Regions from separate parts of the Weizmannia agrestimuris genome, predicted to be linked through region 1. Evidence: predicted binding sites of a transcription regulator. Region 1 holds the regulator's gene; the other holds the start of a gene.
What was found. Region 1 encodes NrdR, which represses ribonucleotide reductase genes. Its sites were predicted from a motif close to AACACNATATATNGTGTT; they were not measured.
Positions count from the first base shown of each region.

Region 2: NFR98_RS01370 (vitamin B12-dependent ribonucleotide reductase) is a predicted target of NrdR. The motif match lies at 2,858-2,875, and genes of this name have one in related genera.

Region 1 covers NZ_CALPDC010000004.1:8,639-14,180, forward strand. The annotation lists gene coaE (dephospho-CoA kinase) at 1-366, shown strand, start outside; gene NFR98_RS03295 (glyceraldehyde-3-phosphate dehydrogenase) at 498-1,532, shown strand; gene nrdR (transcriptional regulator NrdR) at 1,817-2,275, shown strand; gene NFR98_RS03305 (replication initiation and membrane attachment family protein) at 2,290-3,687, shown strand; gene dnaI (primosomal protein DnaI) at 3,693-4,628, shown strand; gene NFR98_RS03315 (putative sporulation protein YtxC) at 4,754-5,542, shown strand, end outside.
Region 2 covers NZ_CALPDC010000002.1:11,688-17,229, reverse strand. The annotation lists gene NFR98_RS01370 (vitamin B12-dependent ribonucleotide reductase) at 174-2,732, opposite strand; gene NFR98_RS01365 (lipoate--protein ligase family protein) at 3,079-3,915, opposite strand; gene NFR98_RS01360 (rhodanese-like domain-containing protein) at 4,162-4,548, shown strand; gene gcvPB (aminomethyl-transferring glycine dehydrogenase subunit GcvPB) at 4,583-5,542, opposite strand, start outside.

The DNA.
Region 1 (5,542 bases):
CTCCGGATGAAACTAAACAGCATTGTCCACCCTGCAGTCCGGGCCTGGATGACGCGGGAAAAGGACCGGGCAATTGAAAATGGGAAAAAAACTGTCTTTCTGGATATCCCGCTTCTTTTTGAAAGCCGGCTTACCTATATGGTTGAACGCACCATCCTCGTTTACGTGGATGAAGAGACGCAGTTAAAGAGATTAATGACCCGAAACGGCCTTTCAGAAAAAGAAGCGCAGATGCGGATCCGGGCGCAAATGCCGCTGAGCGAAAAAAAGGCACTGGCGGATGCGGTGCTCGACAACAATGGCAGCCTGGAGGAAACAAAACAGCAGCTTGAAAAAATCGTGTCAGATTGGCAGCTCGTTCCATGATGGGTACATCATGGTTTTTTTTATGCAAAAATAGGGGAATAACGCTACATAACTTTTAAAATATGATATACTAATTGATGAATAATGGATTAAAAGTATGTCATTTATTATTCGAAGGAGTTGTCTGCACTGTGGAAACAAAAATTGCGATTAATGGTTTCGGCCGCATCGGCAGAATGGTTTTCAGAAAAGCCATGATGGATAACGCTTTAAATATTGTGGCGGTGAATGCCTGCTATCCGGCGGAAACACTGGCACATTTGATTAAATATGACTCCATCCACGGCGTATTTCCCGGAGAAGTGGAAGTGGAAGAAGAGGAAGCACTCATTGTGAACGGCAAACGCATCCGGCTTTTGGCGGAACGCAATCCGGCCCAACTGCCGTGGGGAAAAATGGATATTGATGTGGTAATTGAAGCAACCGGAAAATTCAATGCAAGGGAAAAAGCCGCGCTCCATCTTCAGGCAGGCGCGAAAAAAGTACTGTTGACAGCGCCCGGGAAGAATGAAGATGTCACGATTGTTTTAGGGGTAAATGAAAACGTTTTAGATATCGAGCGGCATCATATTATCTCGAACGCTTCCTGCACCACAAACTGCCTGGCACCGGTCGCGAAAGTACTTGATGAACAATTCGGGATTGTAAACGGCCTGATGACAACAGTCCATTCTTATACGAATGACCAGAACAATATCGACAATCCGCATAAAGATTTAAGGCGTGCCCGGGCCTGTGGCAAATCGATCATTCCGACGACAACCGGGGCGGCAAAAGCGTTAGGCCTTGTCCTCCCGCAACTGAAAGGGAAACTGCACGGCATGGCGCTGCGTGTTCCGACCCCGGATGTATCGCTAGTGGACCTTGTCGTCGATTTGAAAAAAGAAGTGACGGCAGAAGAAGTGAATGATGCATTTAAGGCGGCGGCGAAAGGCTCGCTGCAAGGCATTTTGGACTATACAGAAGTGCCGCTCGTTTCTTCGGATTATACGACAAATCCGTACTCGGCCATTGTCGACGGCTTATCCACGATGGTCATGGATGGAAGCAAAGTCAAGGTGTTGGCCTGGTACGATAATGAATGGGGCTATTCTTGCCGCGTCGTACAACTGGCACAGCTCGTCGCGGAAAAAATGGAAGAAACCGGGAAAATCAATATTGCCTAAGCCGAACGGAGCAGCACCAGCCTGCTCCGTTTTCGTTACCAGTTTTCAGAGCCGCGCCGGAGGATGACTTGTGCGGGACGCTGACGAAATAGAAGTGTAAACCTTTCTATTCTATTGATGGATAGATGAAAAGTGAGGACTTTTCCGGATATACAAACAGAAGATACATCCAATATGTTCTGCATGTATAAATTTCTTTCGGGAATAGGATAAACCTTTCTGTTGTCTATTCGCCTTCTTTTATATATGATGGTAGTAAGAATGTATCAGAACGGGGGGTTCATATGAAATGTCCGTCTTGCCATAGCAACAATACGCGTGTGATCGATTCAAGGCCGGTGGACGAAGGCCGTTCCATCCGCAGAAGGCGTGAATGCGAAGACTGCTCGTACCGCTTCACCACGTTTGAAAAAGTGGAAGAAACCCCGCTCATTGTCGTGAAAAAAGACGGCAACCGCGAAGAATTTAACCGTGAGAAAATTTTGCGCGGGCTGATTAAAGCGTGTGAAAAACGGCCTGTGTCGCTGGACCAGCTTGAAAAAATCTCCATGGAGATCGAAAAAGAAATCCGCAGGCAAGGATATACAGAAGTCAGTTCCACCCTGATCGGGGAAATGGTGATGGACAGGCTGTCGAAAGTGGATGAAGTGGCCTATGTCCGCTTTGCTTCCGTTTACCGCCAATTTAAAGACTTGAATGTTTTTCTCGATGAACTGAAAGAATTGCTCAACAAGAATGCTTAAACGGAGTGCCTTTTATGAAACCGATTTGGAATGAAATACAGCCAGCTGACCGTTATCGTGCATCGTCAAACGGCCTGCTTCAGGACTACGATCAAAAGGTCATTTCGCTCCTGTACCAGCCGTTAATCGGGCCGCAATGTTACAGCCTGTATATGACATTATGGAATGAAGTGGAAGTCGGCCGGCTCTGGTCCGAAGACTGGAACCATTACCATCTGATGAGCTTTTTATCCATGAATTTGTCTGAAATTTACGAAGCCCGGCTGAAGCTTGAAGGCATTGGGCTTTTGAAAACATATATGAAACAAACGGACGACATCCGCATGTTTATATACGAACTGCAGCCGCCCCTGTCCCCGGAACAGTTTTTCAACGACGGTTTGTTAAATGTTTTCCTGTACCGGCAGCTCGGCAGAACACATTTCCAGCGGTTGAAACACTTCTTCTCCGACCGCGCCGTAGAACCGGGTGAGTACCGGGACATCACCCGCTCATTCCAGGATGTGTATGCCGCAAAAATCGGCCCCGAAGTGCTGAATGAGGCGGAAGCGCAGCAAATCAGCCGACTGGAAGAAAACCGCCGCTATATCGAAAAAACCGCCGCCCCGGTCATAAAAATCGAAAACACCCATTTTAATTTTGACCTTTTATATGCAAACTTACGTGATGAACTGATTCCGCTGCGTGCCATTACGCCGGAAGTCAGAGAAGCGATTGTGAAGCTTTCATTTTTATACGGTTTAAATGAGCTGGACATAAAGAAAATTTTGCTCCAGGCATTGACGGCAGACTTGGAAATCCGGGTGGAGGATTTGCGGAAAATCGCGCGCAGCTGGTACCAGATTGAACATCATGACGAACTGCCACGCCTTGTTGACCGCTTCCAGCCAGAAGCGGATGCGAAAGAACAAAAAGAGCCGGAAAACGATGAGGAGAAATTCCTCCGCTACCTGGAAACGACTTCTCCGAGACAAATGCTGATCGATTTTTCGGGCGGCAGCGAACCGGCGAAAGCAGATCTTGCCGCCATTGAAGAAGTCATGTTTGCCCAGCAGCTTCCCCTTGGGGTTGTAAATGTACTAATCCAATATGTTTTATTTAAAACCGATATGAAGCTGTCGAAAAATTATTTAGAAAAAGTGGCTTCCCATTGGGCGCGCAAAAAACTGAAAACCGCCAAGGAAGCGATGGCGTTTGCCAAAAAAGAAGACCGCCAGTACAAACAATGGCTGAACAATAAAGAGAAGAACGGCACCGGACGGAGAAAGCCGGTCCGGGTTGAAAAGCTGCCGGACTGGTTTAAAAAAGAAGACCAAAAAACCACTGCGACCGCGGTCCAAGCCGATGGCGAGTCAATGGAAGAAAAAAGAAAAAGGCTTGAAAAAATACGTGAACAATACAAGAAAGGGTGAAGGCGGTGGAAAACATAAATGAGACACTCAAAAGGCTTTCATCCAATCCTAGTTTCCGCAAGCGTTATGAAGAAATGAAGCAGGAAATCATCACGCATCCCGACATCCGCGCTTTTTTGGATGCACACCACGGTGAAGTCACAAAATCGATGATTGAAAAAAGCTGGATGAAACTGTACGAATTCATTTCACAGGAAAAAAATTGCAGCCGGTGCAAAAGCCTTGGCGAATGCGTGAATATGATGAAAGGGTATGTGCCGGAACTCGTTATTGAACATGGCAATATTGAGATCCACTATAAAAGGTGCCAGAAGAAAATATTGGAGGATGAGCGCAATAAAACGCGCAGGCTGATCCAAAGCATGCACATGCCGAAAAAAATATTGGAGGCGTCCTTTGGTGATTTTTTCCTTGAACAAATGGGGCGTCTTGATGCATACGATTTTGCGCATCGCTTTGTCCGTGAATACGAGCCGGGCAAAAAAATGAAGGGACTATATTTATACGGCAATTTCGGCGTCGGCAAATCGTATTTGCTTGGTGCAATTGCGAACGAGCTGGCGGACCGGAAACAGGTCTCTTCTTTAATCGTGTATGTGCCTGAGTTTTTCCGCGAAATGAAGGACTCGATCGGCGACCACTCCACCGGGGAAAAGCTGGATACGGTGAAGCAAGTGCCCGTATTGATGTTGGATGATATCGGTGCGGAAACGAACTCGAGCTGGACGCGGGATGAAGTGCTCGGCCCGATTCTCCAATACAGGATGCAGGAAGACCTTCCCACTTTTTTTACATCCAATTTCAGCTATGAGGATTTAGAGTACCATTTCACTTATACCCAGCGCGGGGAAAAGGAAGAATTGAAAGCAGCGCGCATTCTCGAGCGCATCAAATATTTAAGCGCCCCTGTCCGGATGGAGGGGCCGAACCAGCGGGCCTGACCCTTGCATGAGGGGGCCCGCCTTTTTCATTTCGTAACGCTTTCCCGTCTTCTATTTGCTGATGCCGCTTCATATACATAAGGTAAAGCAAACGAGAATGTTTTACCGTACAGGGGGGGCTTGGATTGGAATTCCTGATCAGGGACAAGGATGATGCATTATGGATAAAAGCATATTTTGCAAAGGAAAAACGGCGCACTGTGAAAATCCGGGAAGCAGTGCTGCATGGGAAAATACATTATGTTGTGGAAGCGGCCGGCAATAAACAGGAACTGCAGGCAGCCGTTGCAAATTTCATCATGAAGAAAAAAAGAAACGAGTGGATTTGTAACCAACTGAAACAAGCCTATTTTTTTCAGGCGGAAGAAGAGCAAAACCGGATACTCGAAATCGTAGACGGCATGCTGAAAGGAGAGCGGCCGGAGCTGACGGATCTGGCGGGTGAGATCGACGAACGCGCCGCTATTGAAGGAGCGGTCGCACCGCTGGTTGGCGAATCGTGCACATTGCCGCTCGCTTCCGTGCTGACGTTCCGCTTAAAAGGCTATTTTGACTGTCTTGACCGATACATCGGCATTGCGATTGACGAATACAAAATGGAACAGGAATACCAGATTTTTGTGCAAAGCCTTAGGGATTACTTAAAGCAAAAAGAACCAAAAAGGGAAAAAATAAAGCTTTGCCTCGGGGAACAGGTGAAATTTTACAACGGCCAATTCCGGGAAATGACGAGGGAAGAACTGAACGGATTGATTGACCGCAGGCTTCTGTCCAACCACCCTGTCTATATTGACTCAGTCACAATTGCACCGCTTTTATCGATTGCGCCCAGCCGGATTGAAATTTATACGGATACGCCGGACCAGGCTTTGATTCGTACGATATGCAATATTTTTGAAGAACGGGTGGCCGTG
Region 2 (5,542 bases), on a different contig from region 1:
TTAACACGTTATATATTGTTTTTGATATATAAATAGTAGCATCGGACATTTTTGCTGTCAATATTCGAATTAAAATTTTTTAACCATTTTTCTGATGATTCTTTTAACCGGTGTTTTATAAGCGAAAAAAAACGGAGCATCACTTTGCTCCGTTTTTTTCTCCATTATTCCATTTACAAGCCGCATTTTAATTGCGCGCCGCAGTTATCGCATGTATTGCAGCCGCCGATTTCCTTAACTTTCCCTTTCCGGCAGATCGGGCAGGTATCGCCGATTTCGTTGCCGTATGTGACGTTTGTTGACCGGATATCCGGGATGGTATCAACCAGGACGACATGCTGTTTCGCGTGTTTGACTTCCGCTTTTTCCTGTTTTTCTTCCTGTGGTTCTTCTGCTTTCAATGTCAGGACTTGCGAATCCCGGCTCCCGTCCACATAAACGGTTCCGCCTTTCGCGCCGCCCTTATACAGGCGTTCGTACACTTTTTCCACCTGTTCAACCGTGTAGCCGCGCGGGGCGTTGACCGTTTTCGAAATCGAGCTGTCCACCCAGCGCTGGATGACGCATTGGACATCGGCATGGGCTTCCGGTGCAAGATCCATCGCGGTTACAAACCAGTTTGGCAGATGGTCTTTGTCCGTTTCCGGGTGCTTATCCAGATACTCCTGGACGATATCCGCATTGACCTCGATAAATTTGCCGAGGCGACCGCTGCGGAAATAGGAAAAGGAAAAATACGGTTCCAGCCCAGTGGAAACGCCAACCATGGTGCCGGTGGATCCGGTTGGTGCAACGGTTAGCAAATGGGAGTTCCGGATGCCGTGTGTTAAAATCGCCTTGCGGATGTCTTCCGGCATGTTTTTCATATAGCCGGTTTCCGTGAATGCATGGCGCAGGCGGTTTGTCTCTTCTTCGGTTTCACCCGTTAAAAACGGGAAACTCCCCTTTTCTTTTGCGATCTCAATGGATGCGCGGTATGCTTCGGTCGCGATTGTTTCAAACACTTTGTCGACAAGTTTATTGCCTTCTTCAGATCCGTATTCTTTTTCCATATAAATGAGAAGGTCGGCTAAGCCCATAACGCCAAGGCCGACACGCCGTTCCCCGAGCGCCTGTTTTTTGTTTTCTTTCAGGAAGTACGGGGTCGCGTCAATGACATTGTCCTGCATGCGGACGCCGGTATGGACGGTTTGTTTCAATTGGTCCCAGCGCACTTCTTTCGTTTCTTTGTCGACCATTTTTGCAAGATTGACTGCTGCCAGGTTGCAGACGGAATAGGGCGCAAGGGGTTGCTCTCCGCAAGGGTTTGTTGCGACGACTTTCTGGCCGTATGCTTTTGCGTTTGTCATGTCGTTGGCGTTGTCGATAAAGAAGACGCCCGGTTCCGCCGAGTAAGTCGCGCAGATGTTAATCAAATTCCAAAGTTCTTTTGCTTTGATTTTGCGATAGACGCGCACTTTGCGGCCAAGTTTTTCCCATTCGCGCACATCGCCGATCTTATGCCATTCTTCATTGTATATGCGCATTTCTTCTTCGCTGTAATTTTCCACATCCGGAAATTTCAGCTCGAATTCTGCGTCTTGCTCAACTGCTTCCATAAATTCTTTTGTGAGGCAGACGGAAATATTGGCGCCGGTTAAAAATTCCGGATTATGAACGGTGTAATGGCCGCCTGTTTCCAGTTTTTCTTCCGCCTCTTTCATGACTTCTTCCGTAAAGCCGCCTTGGCCCGGAATATGTTTGTAGTTCACAATCCCATGGTACATTTGCCTTTCCATTTCAGAGAGCGGCGTGAATTTCAATTTATCGTGGGCAAGCTTGCGGATCCATTCATCGTTCGTATTTTCGATCAGGAAACGCAAAATCCGCGGATTCTGCATTTTCGAAATGATAAATTCGACAATGTCCGGGTGCCAGACAGCCAGCATGATCATTTGCGCTCCCCTGCGACTGCCGCCCTGTTCGACCAGGTGCGTAAGTTTGGCGATGTCATCGAGCCATGAGACAGAGCCGCTTGATTTGCCGTTGACCCCTCTAGCCAGCGTATTGCGCGGGCGCAGCGTCGAACCGTTTGTCCCAACTCCGCCGCCGCGGCTCATAATTTCCATCACCTGTTTACGGTGTTCGGAAATGCCTTCCCTTGAATCCGGTACAAACGGCATCACATAACAATTAAAATAAGTCACTTCCGTTTCCGAGCCGGCGCCGTAGAGGACGCGGCCTGCCGGGATAAAGTTTAAGTTTACCAGTTCATTGTAAAACTTCTCAAACCATTCTTTCCGTTTCTCTTCTGTTTTTTCCACTGCCGCTAAGCCGGTTGCATTCCGTTTTGCGATTTGTTCGTAGTAGACTTCAAGAGGCTTTTCAATGATATCAAGCGACCTTTTGATGACCCCCGTTTCTCTTTCATCCGGGTGTTCCAGCGCCTGGCGGTAATCTTCTTCAATTAAGACTTCCGCTTCATTTTTTTCCCAGTCGATCCCTTTAATGACGCCGAGCCCCCTGGCCGGAAATTTCGGGTCTTCTTTAATCGTGAGGACAACAAAATCGCCCTTGCCCAATGTGACTTTTTCCGTGTCTTTAAACGCGTATCTGTCAATCATGACAAGCCTTGAAACGCCTTTGTACGTAATGTTCATATCCGGTGTAATCGGATGGACCTGCGGAAATAAGCGGATATCTTCGTTCAGCTTCTCCACATTCCATAATTTTTCTGTCGAAGCAACAGACATAACGACAACTCCTTCTCTATTTCTCCATGCAAATTCTCTGGTGGTTCTGCCTCCTTTAAAATAGCACACCGCAGGGAAAAATTGCAAGCAAAAATACTAGATATTGTATTGACATTTTGTTTTTATATACCATATATTGTGTTTAGGTCAAACCTCTTTCTTTTTGTCAAATGAAAAAAAGAATAAACCATGCCGAAAATCTGAGAAATCCCCCGAAAAAGCAGGCAAACCCGGGCATAACGAAAAAATTTGCCGCTTGCATCAAAAAAGCAGCCATAAAAAGCGCGGCACTAAAGGAAAAAGCGAAAAATCATACCTCTGGCCGCTAAAAAAAACAAATGTTCATTTATCTCTTAAAATTCCATTCATCCGACCGGTACCTTCTGTCTGCCAGTTCTTCGACATACGCCTGTTGCGCCGGCGTCAGCGTGTACGGTTCCAGCCGGATGCCGAGCCCTTCTTCAAACCCCTTATGGAAAGCCTCTTTTGCCTCCTCGTATGTGACGGGAACGTTGCGCAGCTCATTGATTGCAACCGCCTTTTTCTTAAAACTCCGCTGCATCCTTTCTCTCACTCTGTCATTCGGATATTTAAACAGGCTGAACAGCTTGTCCTCATCCATATCGAGCAAAATCGAGCCGTGCTGCAAAATGACGCCTTTCTGCCGCGTCTGTGCGCTGCCGGCGACTTTTCGCCCTTCCACGACCAGTTCGTACCAGCTCGGCGTATCAAAACAAACCGAAGAATGCGGAGACCTTAGTGCCTCCCGTTCTGCTTCCGTTCGCGGCACTGCAAAATACGCCTCCAGGCCGAGCGCACGAAATCCCCTGACAAGCCCCTCTGAAATGACACGGTAGGCTTCCGTGACCGTTTTCGGCATATCCGGATGCGCTTCCGACACGATCACGCTGTAGGTCAGCTCGTGCTCGTGCAAAACAGCCCTTCCCCCTGTCGGTCGCCGGACAAAACCGAGCCCGTATCGTTTTACCGCTTCGAGATCGATTTCCTGTTTTGCCCGCTGGAAATACCCGATTGAAAGGGTGGCCGGATCCCAGCCGTAAAAGCGGATGGCTGGCGGGATCTCCCCTTTGCTGTGCCAGTCAAGCAGGGCCTCATCCAGCGCCATGTTAAAAAACGGCGGACAGTGGCCTGAATCTACAAACAACCAGGTTTCTTTTCCCATATGTACCCCTCTTCTTTAAAATATCACTTTACCAGTTTACCAAAAAACGACGAAAAACGGCAAAGCCCCGCTCAAGTTTGTGCCGATTTTTCCGCTGGTGCTTAAAACAGAACGGTTACGGGCTTTTCAGACGGAAAAAACGGAAAAAATAGCGGTGACATGTTTCTTAAAAAAAGATTTTGATTCAGAAGCGCAACACGAATATAATAGTAGATAGCGCATCAGGTAAGAAAGGGGGCACGAAAGATGTCACAATCGTGGTACACACTCATCATTGTTATTGTTGCGGTAGTAGCATATACTCTCGCCAGATACTACCGGCAGAAAAAAATCCTGAAAAGCTTGACGGAAGAAGAATTCAAGGCGGGTTACCGCAAAGCGCAGCTCATTGATGTGCGCGAACCGAATGAATTTGCAAACGGACATATTTTAGGCGCACGCAATATTCCGCTGTCTCAGCTGAAAATGAGATTAAAAGAGATCCGGACCGATAAACCGGTTTATTTATATTGCCAGAACGGGACGCGCACCGGGCGCGCCGCTGAAATGCTTTATAAAAACGGCTGCCGCGACCTTTACCAGTTGAAAGGCGGCTTTAAAAACTGGACAGGCAAAATCAAATCAGGGAAATAAAAAATGCCGCGGCAATGCTGCGGCATTTTTCTTTTTATTTTTTCACATAACGCAAAACCGGTTTTCGTGCCGCCCGCGTTTCATCCAGGCGTTTGACAATGGTTGTATGCGGGGCTTCCTGGACGATTTCCGGATTTTCCTCCGCTTCTTTTGCGATTTGGATCATCGCGTCAATAAAGGCATCCAGCGTTTCCTTCGACTCTGTTTCCGTCGGCTCAATCATCATGCACTCTTCCACATTGAGCGGGAAATACACAGTTGGCGGATGGAAGCCGAAATCAAGCAGCCGCTTGGCAATATCAAACGTCCGCACCCCGAGTTTTTTCTGGCGCCTGCCGCTTAACACAAATTCATGTTTACAATGGCGGTCATACGGCAGGTCGTAATACGGCGCCAGTTTCCTCATCATATAATTGGCATTGATCACCGCATTCTCGGTCACTTCCCGCAAGCCATCCGGCCCCATTGAACGGATATACGTATAGGCCCGGACATTGATGCCGAAATTGCCGTAAAACGGCTTTACCCTGCCGATCGATTGCGGCCGGTCTTCATCCAGCACATAGCGGTCGCCTTTTTTCGCAACAACCGGCACCGGCAAAAACGGGATCAGCTCTTTTTTGACGCCGACCGGACCCGAACCCGGGCCACCGCCGCCGTGGGGGCCTGTGAACGTTTTATGAAGATTCAGGTGGACAACATCGAATCCCATATCGCCCGGGCGCGCCTTCGCAAGCACGGCATTCAAGTTGGCACCGTCATAATACAGTTTGCCGCCCGCGTCATGGATGATCTCCGCCATTTCAAGGATATGCGCTTCAAACAGCCCGAGCGTATTCGGATTGGTAAGCATGAGCGCCGCGGTATCTTCCCCGGCAATTTTTCTTAAGTCGTCGAGATCGACAAGCCCTTCTTCATTCGACTTCACAGTGACCGTTTCGAAGCCGGCAACGGACGCGGAAGCCGGGTTGGTGCCGTGGGCGGAGTCGGGAAT